Regions from separate parts of the Mesobacillus sp. S13 genome, predicted to be linked through region 1. Evidence: riboswitches for the same ligand, from Rfam matches in the RefSeq annotation. Region 1 holds a riboswitch; each other region holds the start of a gene.
The links. A riboswitch is a leader RNA that binds a small molecule or an ion and turns the genes downstream of it on or off. The one in region 1 is predicted to bind S-adenosylmethionine.
Positions count from the first base shown of each region.

Region 2: it holds a riboswitch for S-adenosylmethionine, as region 1 does, so the genes downstream of both, LGO15_RS10565 (LLM class flavin-dependent oxidoreductase) here and LGO15_RS04390 (trans-sulfuration enzyme family protein) in region 1, are expected to answer to the same signal.
Region 3: it holds a riboswitch for S-adenosylmethionine, as region 1 does, so the genes downstream of both, LGO15_RS12590 (methionine biosynthesis PLP-dependent protein) here and LGO15_RS04390 (trans-sulfuration enzyme family protein) in region 1, are expected to answer to the same signal.
Region 4: it holds a riboswitch for S-adenosylmethionine, as region 1 does, so the genes downstream of both, LGO15_RS20860 (O-acetylhomoserine aminocarboxypropyltransferase/cysteine synthase family protein) here and LGO15_RS04390 (trans-sulfuration enzyme family protein) in region 1, are expected to answer to the same signal.

Region 1 is NZ_CP084622.1:859,594-862,710, forward strand. It holds gene LGO15_RS04380 (YitT family protein) at 1-82, opposite strand, end outside; gene LGO15_RS04385 (CBS domain-containing protein) at 263-1,432, shown strand; SAM riboswitch class I at 1,580-1,683, shown strand; gene LGO15_RS04390 (trans-sulfuration enzyme family protein) at 1,773-2,918, shown strand.
Region 2 is NZ_CP084622.1:2,067,400-2,070,516, reverse strand. It holds gene LGO15_RS10570 (ATP-grasp domain-containing protein) at 1-260, opposite strand, end outside; gene LGO15_RS10565 (LLM class flavin-dependent oxidoreductase) at 285-1,334, opposite strand; SAM riboswitch class I at 1,477-1,583, opposite strand; gene LGO15_RS10560 (aminotransferase class I/II-fold pyridoxal phosphate-dependent enzyme) at 1,665-2,846, opposite strand; gene clpP (ATP-dependent Clp endopeptidase proteolytic subunit ClpP) at 2,977-3,117, opposite strand, start outside.
Region 3 is NZ_CP084622.1:2,454,485-2,457,601, forward strand. It holds gene metC (cystathionine beta-lyase) at 1-821, opposite strand, end outside; gene LGO15_RS12590 (methionine biosynthesis PLP-dependent protein) at 818-1,933, opposite strand; SAM riboswitch class I at 2,108-2,219, opposite strand; gene LGO15_RS12595 (M4 family metallopeptidase) at 2,857-3,117, opposite strand, start outside.
Region 4 is NZ_CP084622.1:4,062,737-4,065,853, reverse strand. It holds gene LGO15_RS20870 (MFS transporter) at 1-435, shown strand, start outside; gene LGO15_RS20865 (hypothetical protein) at 618-956, shown strand; SAM riboswitch class I at 1,043-1,147, shown strand; gene LGO15_RS20860 (O-acetylhomoserine aminocarboxypropyltransferase/cysteine synthase family protein) at 1,231-2,547, shown strand; SAM riboswitch class I at 2,660-2,774, shown strand; gene LGO15_RS20855 (methionine ABC transporter ATP-binding protein) at 3,032-3,117, shown strand, end outside.

The DNA of each region.
Region 1 (3,117 bases):
AAGCCGCGATAATCGCCCCAATTGTAATAGTCACAAGCTGTGTGACCTCTTTGACTACCCTTTTTTTCTTCGTTGCTGCCACTGAATATCAATCCCTTTTCTATAAAAAATAAACATCTATGAATTAGTAATGTATGTACTATACTTATTGTATCAAACTTAAAGTTCATCTGGAATTTTTACATTATATATCCATGATTAGTAAAAGTGGTAAATGGGGTAAGGAGAAGGGGAAGTTATTTGAAATTACGGAGGGGCTATCTTGGTTAAAAATACTCAGAATAAACATAGATCCAATCATCAGTCAGGTTCAAAAAAACAGGCTGGGAAAAATAAAAAGTCATATCTTCGTACAAATCCTAAGCAGCAAGTGTCAGATGAAAATAGGCTGAAGCGAGTTGATGAAAAGGAACAAAAGCACCCTGGTAAAAAAGACAACGAAAGTGCGGATTCATCCAATTCAGCTGGAAAAGGAAACGGCAACTCGCCGTCAAAAGCTAAATCAGACAACAAGCAGACCAGCCGCGGGAAGAGTTCCTCATCTGAAGAACAATTAAAAAACAGTAATGGTAACTCATCCTCCAATCAATCCAAAAGCAAAAACGGTAATGGGAAACCATCTTCTCAACAATCCAATAATGGGAATGGGAAAAAGCGTGGAAATGATGATGGAAGGAATCCCGAATCAGGCACCAATGCTTCTGAGGAGCATGAGGTAAAACATAAGGAGCAATCCGGAAAGTTCGAGACAGCTTTTAACAGGATTCATAAAGCGTTGAAAGAAATGGTGAAGGGAACGGACAGTGATGCGTTTGTCGAGCTGCTGTATTCAGGCTATAAAAATCATTCATTAGTGCGTAAATATAAAAGTGAGCTTCATCAGTTTGCGAAGCTTCGCAATGCGATTGTCCATGAGCGGGTGAACGCGGATTATTATATCGCCGAGCCTCATATCGAAGTGGTTGAACGGATCGAGGAGATATGCAGGGAGTTCGAGAAGCCGCAGACAGCGTTATCGATCGCGACCAGCCCTGTGTTTTATTATTATGAAGATGCGTATCTTAAAGATGTTCTAAAGGTGATCAATAAGTTTGATTTCACAAGATTCCCTGTCTATGACAAGGATGATAAATATATTGCCTTGCTGACTTCAACGGAAATCATCCAGTGGATGGCGAAGCATTTTTCAGATAGCGTCGTGCATTTTGAGGACGTGAGGGTCAAAGAGCTTTTGACGAAGGGGAAAAATTACTTTGTGACCTTTGTCGATGAGGATGCATCTTTGTATCATATTGAAGAGTTATTTGAGCGTTACCATACAAGAGGGAAAAAACTGCAGGCCGTCATCATCACGGAAACCGGTGACCGGCACGGGAAGCCAATTGGCGTGATCACGCCGTGGGACTTGCTTGACAGCGATCCGGAAGATTGATTAGCTGAGTGCAACTGAAACGCAAGGGTTAAGCATACAATGTCAGTGGTTAATCCATCAGACACACTGTGTGAACCCTCATTGACGGAAAGCCGGCGATGCTGGTATACTTCAGCTATTAAAAAATTATTTTCAAACTCGAAATAACTCTTATCCAGAGCGGCGGAGGGACAGGCCCTTTGAAGCGCGGCTACCTCATCTTTTTAGATGAAAAGTGCTGAGTCCTGAAGATTGCAGTCTGAAGATAAGAGAGGCTGATTGAACTTAACCTCTCCTAAATGGAGAGGTTTTTTTATAATGTTTTACCATACGACTACGAATTCTAAAAGCAGGTGACAAGATGGCTAAAAAGTTTGAAACAGAAGTATTGCATTCAGTACATACGAAGCAACAGGGTATTAAAAGCAAGGCTACCCCGATTTATCAGACGTCAGCTTTTACATTCAATGATCTTGATGAGCTGGAGGGCTTTTATCAGGGAGAAGGGAATTATTTGTATTCCAGGGTTGGCAACCCGAATACGGATGAACTGGGTCAAGCTGTAGCAGCGCTTGAGTATGCAGAAGATGGAGTGGCGGCTTCATCAGGGCTGGCTGCCATTTTAGCGGGTGTCCTGGCAGTGGTGAAAAGCGGTGACCATATTGTGGCGGCTGATGATGTTTATGGCGGGAGTTTCCATATGCTGAAGGCTGAGCTGGAACGCTTTGGAATCGAGACGACTTTTGTAGCGTTTGCGGATTTGCAAAATGTAGAACAGGCAATCCGACCGAATACGAAGCTTCTATATACTGAGTCCATCACAAATCCGCTTCTTCGTGTGGAAAAATTGGAGGAGGTCATCTCGCTTGCCAAGCAAAGAAATCTCATTGTTTTGGTGGATAATACATTCGCTACGCCGCTGCATGTCCGCCCGTTCACACTCGGAGCTGAACTGGTTGTCCACAGTGCGACCAAATACATTGGCGGCCACAGTGATGTCACATCGGGTGTAGTCGTTGGCAAGAAGGAACTGATTGCGGAAGCACGCGCAAGAATCGTGAACCTCGGTGCGAACCTCAGTCCGTTTGAAGCGTGGCTCACCTGCAGGGGACTGAAAACCCTTGGGTTGAGGATGAAGGCTCAATCAGAGAATGCCAGAAAGCTGGCTGACAGTCTGAAAGAAAATAAGAATGTCGCAAAGGTTTATTATCCATTCACTGAAGGTGAAAAAGGATTCGGTGCCATCGTAAGTATTGAACTCGCAGAACATGTGGATGCAGATCAATTTTTCAAATCGCTAGGTTGGGTTAAAATTGTACCAACACTTGCGGGAGTCGAAACGACTGTCTCCCATCCACTGAAAACTTCCCATCGCGCGCTGCCGCCGGAGGCACAGGCAGAGCTTGGAATCACGTATCGACTAGTCAGGATTTCAGTTGGAATCGAAAATAGCGAGGATATCATTCAGCAATTTGAATCAGCACTGTCTGCGGCAGTTGAAAAATAACATGAGCTCCATATAATGTTGATAATAGGCTATGTAAATGGAATGATGATTTTACAGTTTCTGAAAAATAAACGGAAAATTTTCGCTTAAATTGGAAACGACTCTTATTTTCACATGAATAAGGGTCGTTTTTCTGTTTATTTAACCAAAAACACTGGATTCTTTCTTATTTGTAGCAGTTAACCGGAATACCTCCTTT
Region 2 (3,117 bases), 1.2 Mb from region 1:
GTTCCGTTGAAAACTTTGCGTCCGTGAGCCTCCAGCCAGGCTAAAACCTGGGCAGTATATTCCGGAGCGAATCGATGGCCTCTCGTGTGAGACGAAGCGCTCATCCTGCTATAAAAAATACCTTGTGGCGGTTCCTTTGATAAATCCAGCAGTCCTTCGTCAAGATGCCATTCCTCAAAAGGAACACCTAGCTCCTCTAACCGCTTTGTTAAATGAATTGTCCATTCACTATTTTCATGGATGATATATACTTTGCTCATATTTACTCATCTCCTTATGGTAGTTCAAGCAATCGCTTGCTTTCTTTTTGCCTCAACAAGAGGCATAACCTGCTTTGCGAAACGTTCCATTTCTTCGAGCTGCGGAGAGAATTGCAGCAGAAGCAACCCTAATCCGGCTTGTTCATACTGAAGAATTCGCTCGGCGATTTGGTCTGGAGTGCCAATTAAATTCGGGCGTAACCCACGGTTTGACACCGAGTAATCCTGGTGCTGGATTTGTTGTTCAAGCTGGGATTTACTTGTGAAATCCTTAAAGCCAGCATAGGCACTTGATTCCTTTACAGTCGTAATGCGTTTCAATTCTGCGAATGCTTCTTCCTCGGTGTCACGACAAATGACATAGGCAGCCATTCCGAACTCCGACAATTCTGGATTTGACGTAGCCGCTCTGCGGACTTTCATGTCTGTAATTTTCCGTTCAATTTCTTCTACTGTTCCGCCATGCATGACATAGGCATCACATTTTTCAACAATGGTCTGTTTTCCTTTTGGACTTTCTCCGCCGGCATAAAGGACCGGATTCGGCCGCTGAACTGGTTTCGGGAACAGCTTCGTATCCTTGAGCTGATAAAACTTGCCTTCATAAGAGAAGGTTTCATCACGCCATAGTCCCTTGAGTACATCTATGAACTCTATAGTCCTGTCATATCGCTCATCATGTTCGGTAAAAATTCCGCCGTATTGCCTTGCTTCTTCCTCCCACCATGCTGAAACAACATTAAGCGTAAATCGACCGTTGCTGAGTTGATCAATATTTGCCGCCATTTTTGCTGTGATAGCCGGATTGTGGAAGCCCGGTCTAACCGCTGCCATTATTTCAATTTTTTCCGTTACTGAAGCCAGTGCGGCAGCAGTTGTCCATGCTTCAAGGGAATCGCACTCTGGCCCTTTTATATCATTCAAGTATAATTCGGCAATTAATGTTGTAGAGTAGCCCCATTGTTCTGCTGATTGAATCACTTTCTTTGCATAGTCAAAGGTAGGCGGCATGTTTTCGTCTTCTACGTTCCTTAGCCATCCGCCAAAAATAGGCAGCCAAAATCCGTATTTCATCTCAATCTCTCCTCTGCTCATAGAATTCCAACTTAACAAACCTGATAAGTTGGTTTTATAAGTAAAACAATAAAGACTCATAAATAAGCCTCCTAAAAACAAAAAGCTCCCTTCTTCAAGAAGAGAGCCATATCATACTCTCTTCTCATCTTTCAGACAAAAATTGTCCGCAGGAATTGGCACAGTATTCTTTAAGAACCTGTTGCCGAGGTTTCGCAGGGCCTTTCCCTCCACCTCTCTTGATAAGAAGACATAAATATTAAATTTTAGTTCGTTAAAGTGATAATATTCCAAATTCATTCAAAAGTCAATTCGTTTATCGAAATATTATTAGATTCCGACCGGAAACCCAGACAAAAATTTATTTACCCTTTGAGATGCTTCTATCAGTCTATCTGGTGGCTGAACCATGGCAATTCGGACATAGCCTTCGCCTTGTTTGCCAAAAGCATCACCAGGAACGACGGCAATTCCTTCTTCATCAATTAGCTTGAAAGCGAAATCGCGGGATTTCCAGCCGGCAGGAATTTTAGCCCACACAAACATCGTTGCCGGAGAATTGGCCACTTGCCAACCGCTATTCCTGAACCCTGAAACCAATGCATCCCTTCGTGCTTCATACTGTTTCAGCTGATCCCCCAGAAAAGAATAATCTGAGGTCAGTGCAGCAATTGCTGCTTTTTGAATCGGGTAAAAAATACCGTAATCGATATGTGATTTGAAGGAAGCAAGAATATTGATCACCTGTGAATTCCCAGCGACGTAGCCAATGCGGCAGCCTGCCATATTGAAGGTTTTTGACAATGAGTTAAACTCTACCCCTACGTCTTTGGCGCCCTCCACCGAAAGGAAGCTGGTTTTCGGATTCCCATCATAAATCAATTCAGAATAGGCGAAGTCGTGCACCACGAGGATGTTATGTACTTTAGCGAATTCGACTACCTGTTCAAAAAAGCTGCTGTCCGCCAGAGCCGTGACAGGATTTCCAGGATAACTCAAGATCATCATTTTTGACTTTTCTAAGATTTCTAGAGGAATCTCATTCAGCTGCGGCAGATATTGATTTCTCTCCAACAAAGGCATAGCATAGATCGACCCGCCGGCAATGGTTACGCTAGCTTCATAGATTGGGTAACCTGGATCCGGAACAAGTACATAATCCCCAGGGTCAATGATTGCAGTAGCCAAGTGCGCTAGCCCATCCTGCGAGCCCATCAGCTGCAAGACTTCACTTTCGGCTTCTAGCTCAACAGAATAACGCTGTTGATAAAAATATGTAACTGCCTCATTAAATTCACTGATTCCCTTTAACGTGTATCCATATCTCCCTGGATCCATCGAATATTTAGCAAGTTCCTCCATTACAAAAGAAGGCGGGCCAAAATCAGGACTCCCTATACATAAGTCAATAACATCTTTCCCGTTCATCAATGCTGCCTGTTTACGGTCAACCACTTCCTGAAAAATACTTGATGTCATCTTTCTAATCTTTTCTGATCCGTAAATATTCATGGAAATTCTCCCTTACTGTTTATTTCTTTAACGCTGTGAATTGTTAGAATCTTTTAAAATATAAATTCGATTATATCAGGGGCAGCCAGTCATTTCTAGCAAAAAAAAAACAGGACTGCTTAAGCAGCCCCTATGTTCGTGTAATAATTTTATCAATAATCCCGTATTCCAAAGCTTCCTGTGCACTCATAAAATAATCCCGGTCAGTATCCTTTGCGATTTTTTCAACCGACTGGCCAGTTCTATCGGAAATAATTTGATTCACATGGTC
Region 3 (3,117 bases), 1.6 Mb from region 1:
TTGATGAAAGGCTGTTTATGTAAAAATTCAGCGATTCTCTTGGCGCTTTCCTGAGACTGATTCATTCTGACCGACAGAGTCTTCATGCCTCGCATCACAAGCCATGCATCCTGTACTCCCAAGACTGCACCGAATGAGTTCTGAAGGCAATACAGCCTTTTTGCCAGTTCTTCATCCTTGACTACTGCTAGACCCGCGACCGTATCACTATGGCCGGATAAAAACTTTGTGGCGCTGTGAAGGACAATATCAGCTCCGAGTTCAAGAGGACGCTGCAAGTAAGGTGTCATGAAAGTGTTGTCGACAAAGGTTAGGGCACCGTGACTCTTCGCTATTTCGCTGATCGCGGCAATATCCGTTACTTTTAACAGGGGGTTGGAAGGCGTTTCTGCATATAGCAGGGCTGTGTTTGGCCTGATCGCTTGTTCCACTGCCTCAAGGTCGGTCATATCGACAAAAGTGTGCTCTATACCAAAACGATTCAACACCTGTGTCACCATCCGGTATGTTCCTCCATAAACATCCTCGGTGACGACCACATGATCTCCCTGCGAGAGAAGCAAAAATGCCGTTGAAATAGCAGCCATGCCAGATGAAAAAGCAAACCCGCGGACACCGCCTTCCAGTTCGGCTATAATTTCCTCTAGTGCCTCTCTGGTGGGATTAAGGCTGCGGCTATAATCATATTTTCCGAACTCATCCGCAGAAAACTGATGGAAGGTAGAGGCATGCTGGATGGGCACACTCACTCCGCCAGTGGCTGGGTCTACTTTATGTTTGTTATGCAGCAACTGGGTTTCGAATGTATATCGATGGCTCATAAAACTTCAACCTCCAGGCGTGCTTTATTGAATGAATGATCCAAGTCAGATTTCAAATCCTCCACATTTTCGATTCCCACCGAGAACCGCAGCAGCCGTTCACAAACACCCGTTTTTTCTCGTATTTCTGCCGGGATGTCAGCATGTGTCTGTGTTGCAGGATAGGTAATAAAGCTTTCAACTCCGCCAAGACTTTCAGCAAACGTGATGACTGATAGACTTTGTAAAAATGGATTGACCATGGCAGGGGAGTGTACCCTGAAAGAAATCATTCCGCCTCTTCCGGGATAAAGGACATCCTTCACTGCAGGATGATGCTGTAAATAACTGACCAATTCACTGGCATTTTTCTCATGGCGTTCCATTCTTAATGACAATGTCTTCATACCACGAATCAGCAGCCAGGAGTCGAATGGACTTAAGACCGCTCCGCCGCCATTATGATGGAGGAAGAGGGATTCACATAGGTGCTCACCCTTTGCCACGATCAGCCCAGCAAGCACATCATTATGACCGCCAAGATATTTAGTTGCACTGTGAATGACGATATCTGCTCCTAAAGTCAATGGTTTTTGCAGCAGGGGAGTGTAAAAGGTATTATCAACAATCAGAAGAATACCGTTTTCTTTAGCAATCTTGGCAATTGCTTCAATATCAGCTTGTTCCATCAGCGGATTCGTCGGCGTCTCTACAAAAAGAGCCTTCGTCTTTTGTGTTATGGCCGATTTGACTTCGATTAGATCAGACATGTCAGTATAAGTACTGGTTAATCCCCATTTTTTGAAACCTTGTTCGAGAAGACGATAAGTGCCTCCATATAAATCCTTAGAGACAATCCATTCATCTCCGTGCTCGAATAGTGAAAGAACGGTCCAGATTGCTGCCATTCCGGAGCTGCAGGCAAAGCCGCGATCACCCTCCTCAAGGTCTGCGATCGCCTTCTCAAGAATTTCACGAGTAGGATTGCCGGTGCGGACATAATCATAGCCGCTTGATCGGCCGATCCCTTCATGACGATAGGCTGTAGTCAAATAAATTGGTGGATTGACAGCTCCTGTTATTGTTTCACTCCTGTTTCCAAGCTGCGCAAGCTTTGTATCGATTTCTGCCAATAGACTCACTCCTAATGATGTAGTGGAGGGCAATTTTTGTTTTATGAGAAAAGACGAGATCTTCGACTTAAAACAGACAGGTACCACATGAGCTCCAGAAAACAATGCGGGAAGTCCTTGATAAAACAAAAAAAGCCTTCTTAAGAAGAAGACTTTTACAGATGATAGCCATTCTTCTTATCTGCCAAGTTAAAAAACTTGCTGGAATTAGCACCTTTTCAACAAACAAGGTTGAAGGTTGCTGAAGCTTCATTGGGCCAGGACCCTCAGCTTCTCTGGATAAGATTTCATAATATTGAATTATTAAATTTCTCTAAATATTACAGCTATTCAGGGTCAATGTCAATCATTTAATTAAAGCGGTAAAGTAAATAGGTAAAAAATCATGGTGGGTGTGCGAATTAGTTTGTTTTTGATAGATTCTGGGGGATAAGGGGGCTACTGCTGTCATGAATCTGATGTTATTATGATAGGTTTTCAGATTAAAGGCATAACTCTGTCAAGAATCTGCTGTTTTTATGACAACTTTTCAGCTTATGGACGCAAACCTGTCAAGAATCTGCTGTTTTTATGACAACTTTTCAGCTTATAGGGGCAAACCTGTCAAGAATCTGCTGTTTTTATGACAACTTTTCAGCTTATAGGAGCAAACCTGTCAAGAATCTGCTGTTTTTATGACAATTTTTCAGCTTATAGGGGCAAACCTGTCAAGAATACGTTGTTCTTATGACAGCTTTTCAGTTTATATGGGCAAAGCTGTCAAGAATCTGCTGTTTTTATGACAGCTTTTCAGTTTATGGAGGCAAACCTGTCAAGAGCACCCCAGCACCCATTCCAAACAGCAAGCCTCATTTTCAAAAGAACCCTATAAAAAAACTAGCTCACCTCTAAAAGATGAGCCAGTCTTGCTTAATAGATAACTATTAATAAACTCCTACAGCATCAAAGGCTTTATTGACAGCATTTACTTCTGCGGAGGTGGATCCGTAAAGATCTTTTGCTGCTTGTACAGCTCCGGCTCGTGCCTGGCTGAAGTTAGTGGAAGATGTGAAATAGACTGTGTTTGCTCGGTAGAAAATCGCGCCCATTTTATCCGTTCCTACGCCTGGTACAGATACTCCATAATGCGAACCGCCTTCGCTCAGAAGGTAGGCAGCTTTATTGATGATTCCGCTGTTGATATG
Region 4 (3,117 bases), 1.6 Mb from region 1:
ATGATTATCGGCCCTATGGTCGTTCGCAGACTTGGCGAAGTGAAAGCAGTAGTGGTTTTGCAGATGTTATCTCTGCCGTTTCTATTGCTGACAGCCTATACGCAAAATTTTTGGTTGGCAGCTTTAGGGTTTTTGTTTCGTCAGGCACTTATGAACGCTGGCAACCCGATACAGATGTCATTAATGATGTCGAAGGTTGATGACTCAATGAAGGGTTTGGCCAACTCTGTGAATCAAATGGTGTTTAATCTCGGTTGGGCCGTCATGGGACCTGTGTCAACTGGGATTGTCCTCAAATACGGATCTTATTGGGGATATGCTACCGTATTTACGATCACTGCGATGCTGTATTTAGTTGGTTCCACGTATTTCTTTGTCGTTTTTAAAAGTATGGATAAGCCAAAATCCGGCATAGTGAGCCCCAAAACAGCCTGATGACCATTTTTCTTGGATTTATTTCTCGGGAAATGAAAGACAATGCCGAATTATCAAAGGGCATTGTCTTTTTTTACGTTATACACGTTGCAAAATCTATTTTAATCGAATTATTTGTCGAAGGATTCTAACAGGTTTTTCCCCTTATTCAAGGAATAGTTATGGTAGGGGAGTTGATCGGAATGCGAGAATGCATTGATAGGTTTGTAACTGTACTTGCCAATAAGGAACATGTTTTTCAACTAGTAAAGAAACTGGACCTGGTGTTGAAAATAGAAGCTGATCATGGCATTCACTATTTACTCTTCAGGGATGGCAAGGTCAGTTACTGCCAATTTTCTAGTCCTAATGGAAACATCGTAACAATCTCAGGAAATGATGCTTATTTGGAGCAATTACTTGATGGAGACCTGAAACTGATGCATGGAGTCAAAATGAATTACTTTAAAACGGATTGTCCATTTCGAGTCCAATTGGTTTTGGAATCATTATTTTACCTTACAAAACCGATTCCATTATAAAACTTTATCTGAAAAGTCTAAATATATTGACCATTATCTATTCACATGATATTATCACTTTAACGCAATAAAAACTTAATTGAATATTCTTATCCAGAGAGGTGGAGGGACTGGCCCTATGAAGCCCGGCAACCGGTTGTGAAAACACGGTGCTAATTCCAGCAGAGTTATTGGCTCTGCAAAGATAAGGAGAGATGATAAATCACCCTCTTCTTAGGAAGAGGGTTTTTTGTATCAGTTTTTCCAAATAATCATGGTGATTGGAGAGATGGAGATGGCAAATGAGCAAAAAAATTATCGGATTGAAACGCTGGGGGTACATGGTGGCCAGTCACCAGACCCGGTGACTGGGGCGAGAGCAGTTCCGATTTATTCGAGCAATGCATTCCAGTTTGAAAACACGGATCATGCCGCAGATTTATTCGCGCTTAAAGAACCGGGCTATATCTATTCACGGATACATAATCCGACCGTAACAGCCCTCGAAGAAAAAGTAGCTTTGCTTGAAGGTGGTGTTGGTGCGCTTGCATTATCAAGCGGAATGTCAGCCATAATGATGGCCATCCTGAACATAGCGCATGCTGGTGATGAAATTGTTGCTGCTGGTAATCTATATGGCGGAACTTACAATCTATTTGCTGTCACCCTGCCAAAGTACGGTATAAAAGTCCATCTGGTGGATTCCACTGATCCTGAAAATTTCCGTAGCGCTATTACTCCAAAAACAAAAGCGGTTTATGCCGAAACAATCGGGAATCCAAGTCTCAGGATCCTCGATATTGAAGCTGTGGCTGAAATTGCTCATGAAGCAGGAGTACCACTGATTATCGATAACACTTTTGCGACTCCTTATCTTTGCCGGCCAATAGAACATGGCGCCGATATCGTCATCCACTCGGCTACCAAATGGCTGTTAGGAAACGGAACAGTTATGGGCGGAATTATTGTGGACGGAGGGAAGTTTGATTGGAAATCAGCTAAGTTCCCAGGTTTCAATGAGCCCGATTCCAGCTATCATAATATTGTCTATAGCGAGGCAATCGGTGCAGCGGCTTATATCGTAAAGGCAAGGGTCCAGCTTTTGCGTGACCTTGGACCGGCAATCAGTCCACAGAGTGCGTTTCAATTCAATTTGGGCATAGAAACCTTGCATGTACGTATGAAGGAGCATATCGCCAATACACGGAAAATCGTAGACTATCTTGAGTCGCATCCCGCTGTTACATGGGTCAGCTATCCTGGCCATGAGTCCCATGCTGATAAAAGTCTTGCAGACCGCTACCTTCCAAAGGGAGCAGGGGCAGTCGTCATCTTTGGGATTGAAGGAGGCAGGGAAGCAGGAGCCAAACTAATTAACTCATTAGAATTATGGTCCCATGTCGCGAATGTCGGCGATGCAAAAAGCCTGATCATCCATCCTGCAAGCACGACACATCAGCAGCTGGATTCTGATGGCCTTAAAGCAGCCGGTGTTCCTGAGGATCTGATCCGTCTTTCGGTCGGGATTGAAAATGTGGACGATATCATTGAAGACCTTGAACAGGCAATCGAAAAAGCGACCGGAGTACCAGGTGTACCGGCAGGAACCTGACATCCATAAGCTTCCAGTTGATATTTAAGAATAATTTTTATTGACACTCTTTTTCACTCCGTGCTACAATCACACTCGTAACTTAAAACCGATTAGATAATTTAATAGCGTGCTCTTATCAAGAGAGGTGGAGGGAAGTGCCCTATGAAACCCGGCAACCGTCATTAAGCTTTGCTTACTGAAATGGTGCCAATTCACACAAAGCAAATTGCTTTGGCAGATGAGAGAAAGGAATCCACTATTACTATGCCTTTCTGCTCACTTGCAGGAAGGCTTTTATTTTGTCTTTTTTTGAAAAAGTTTTTCGAAAAGAGTTTTTCCGAGAGCATGATCATCTCCGATTAAGAGGCTATTTCCCATTTTAGCTAAAGTTTGAATTTTTTCGGTTAGGGAATGGGAAACTAGATTGATAACCTTCTTAAACATAGGAGATTTAACGGTTTTAATAAGTGTAGAATACTCGGTTGCAAAGAGGGGGAGTCAATTGATCACGATAAAGAATGCCAGAAAAATTTACCCTTCCAATAAAGGGGAGGTTAAAGCGGTAGATGATGTCAACCTTGAAGTCAA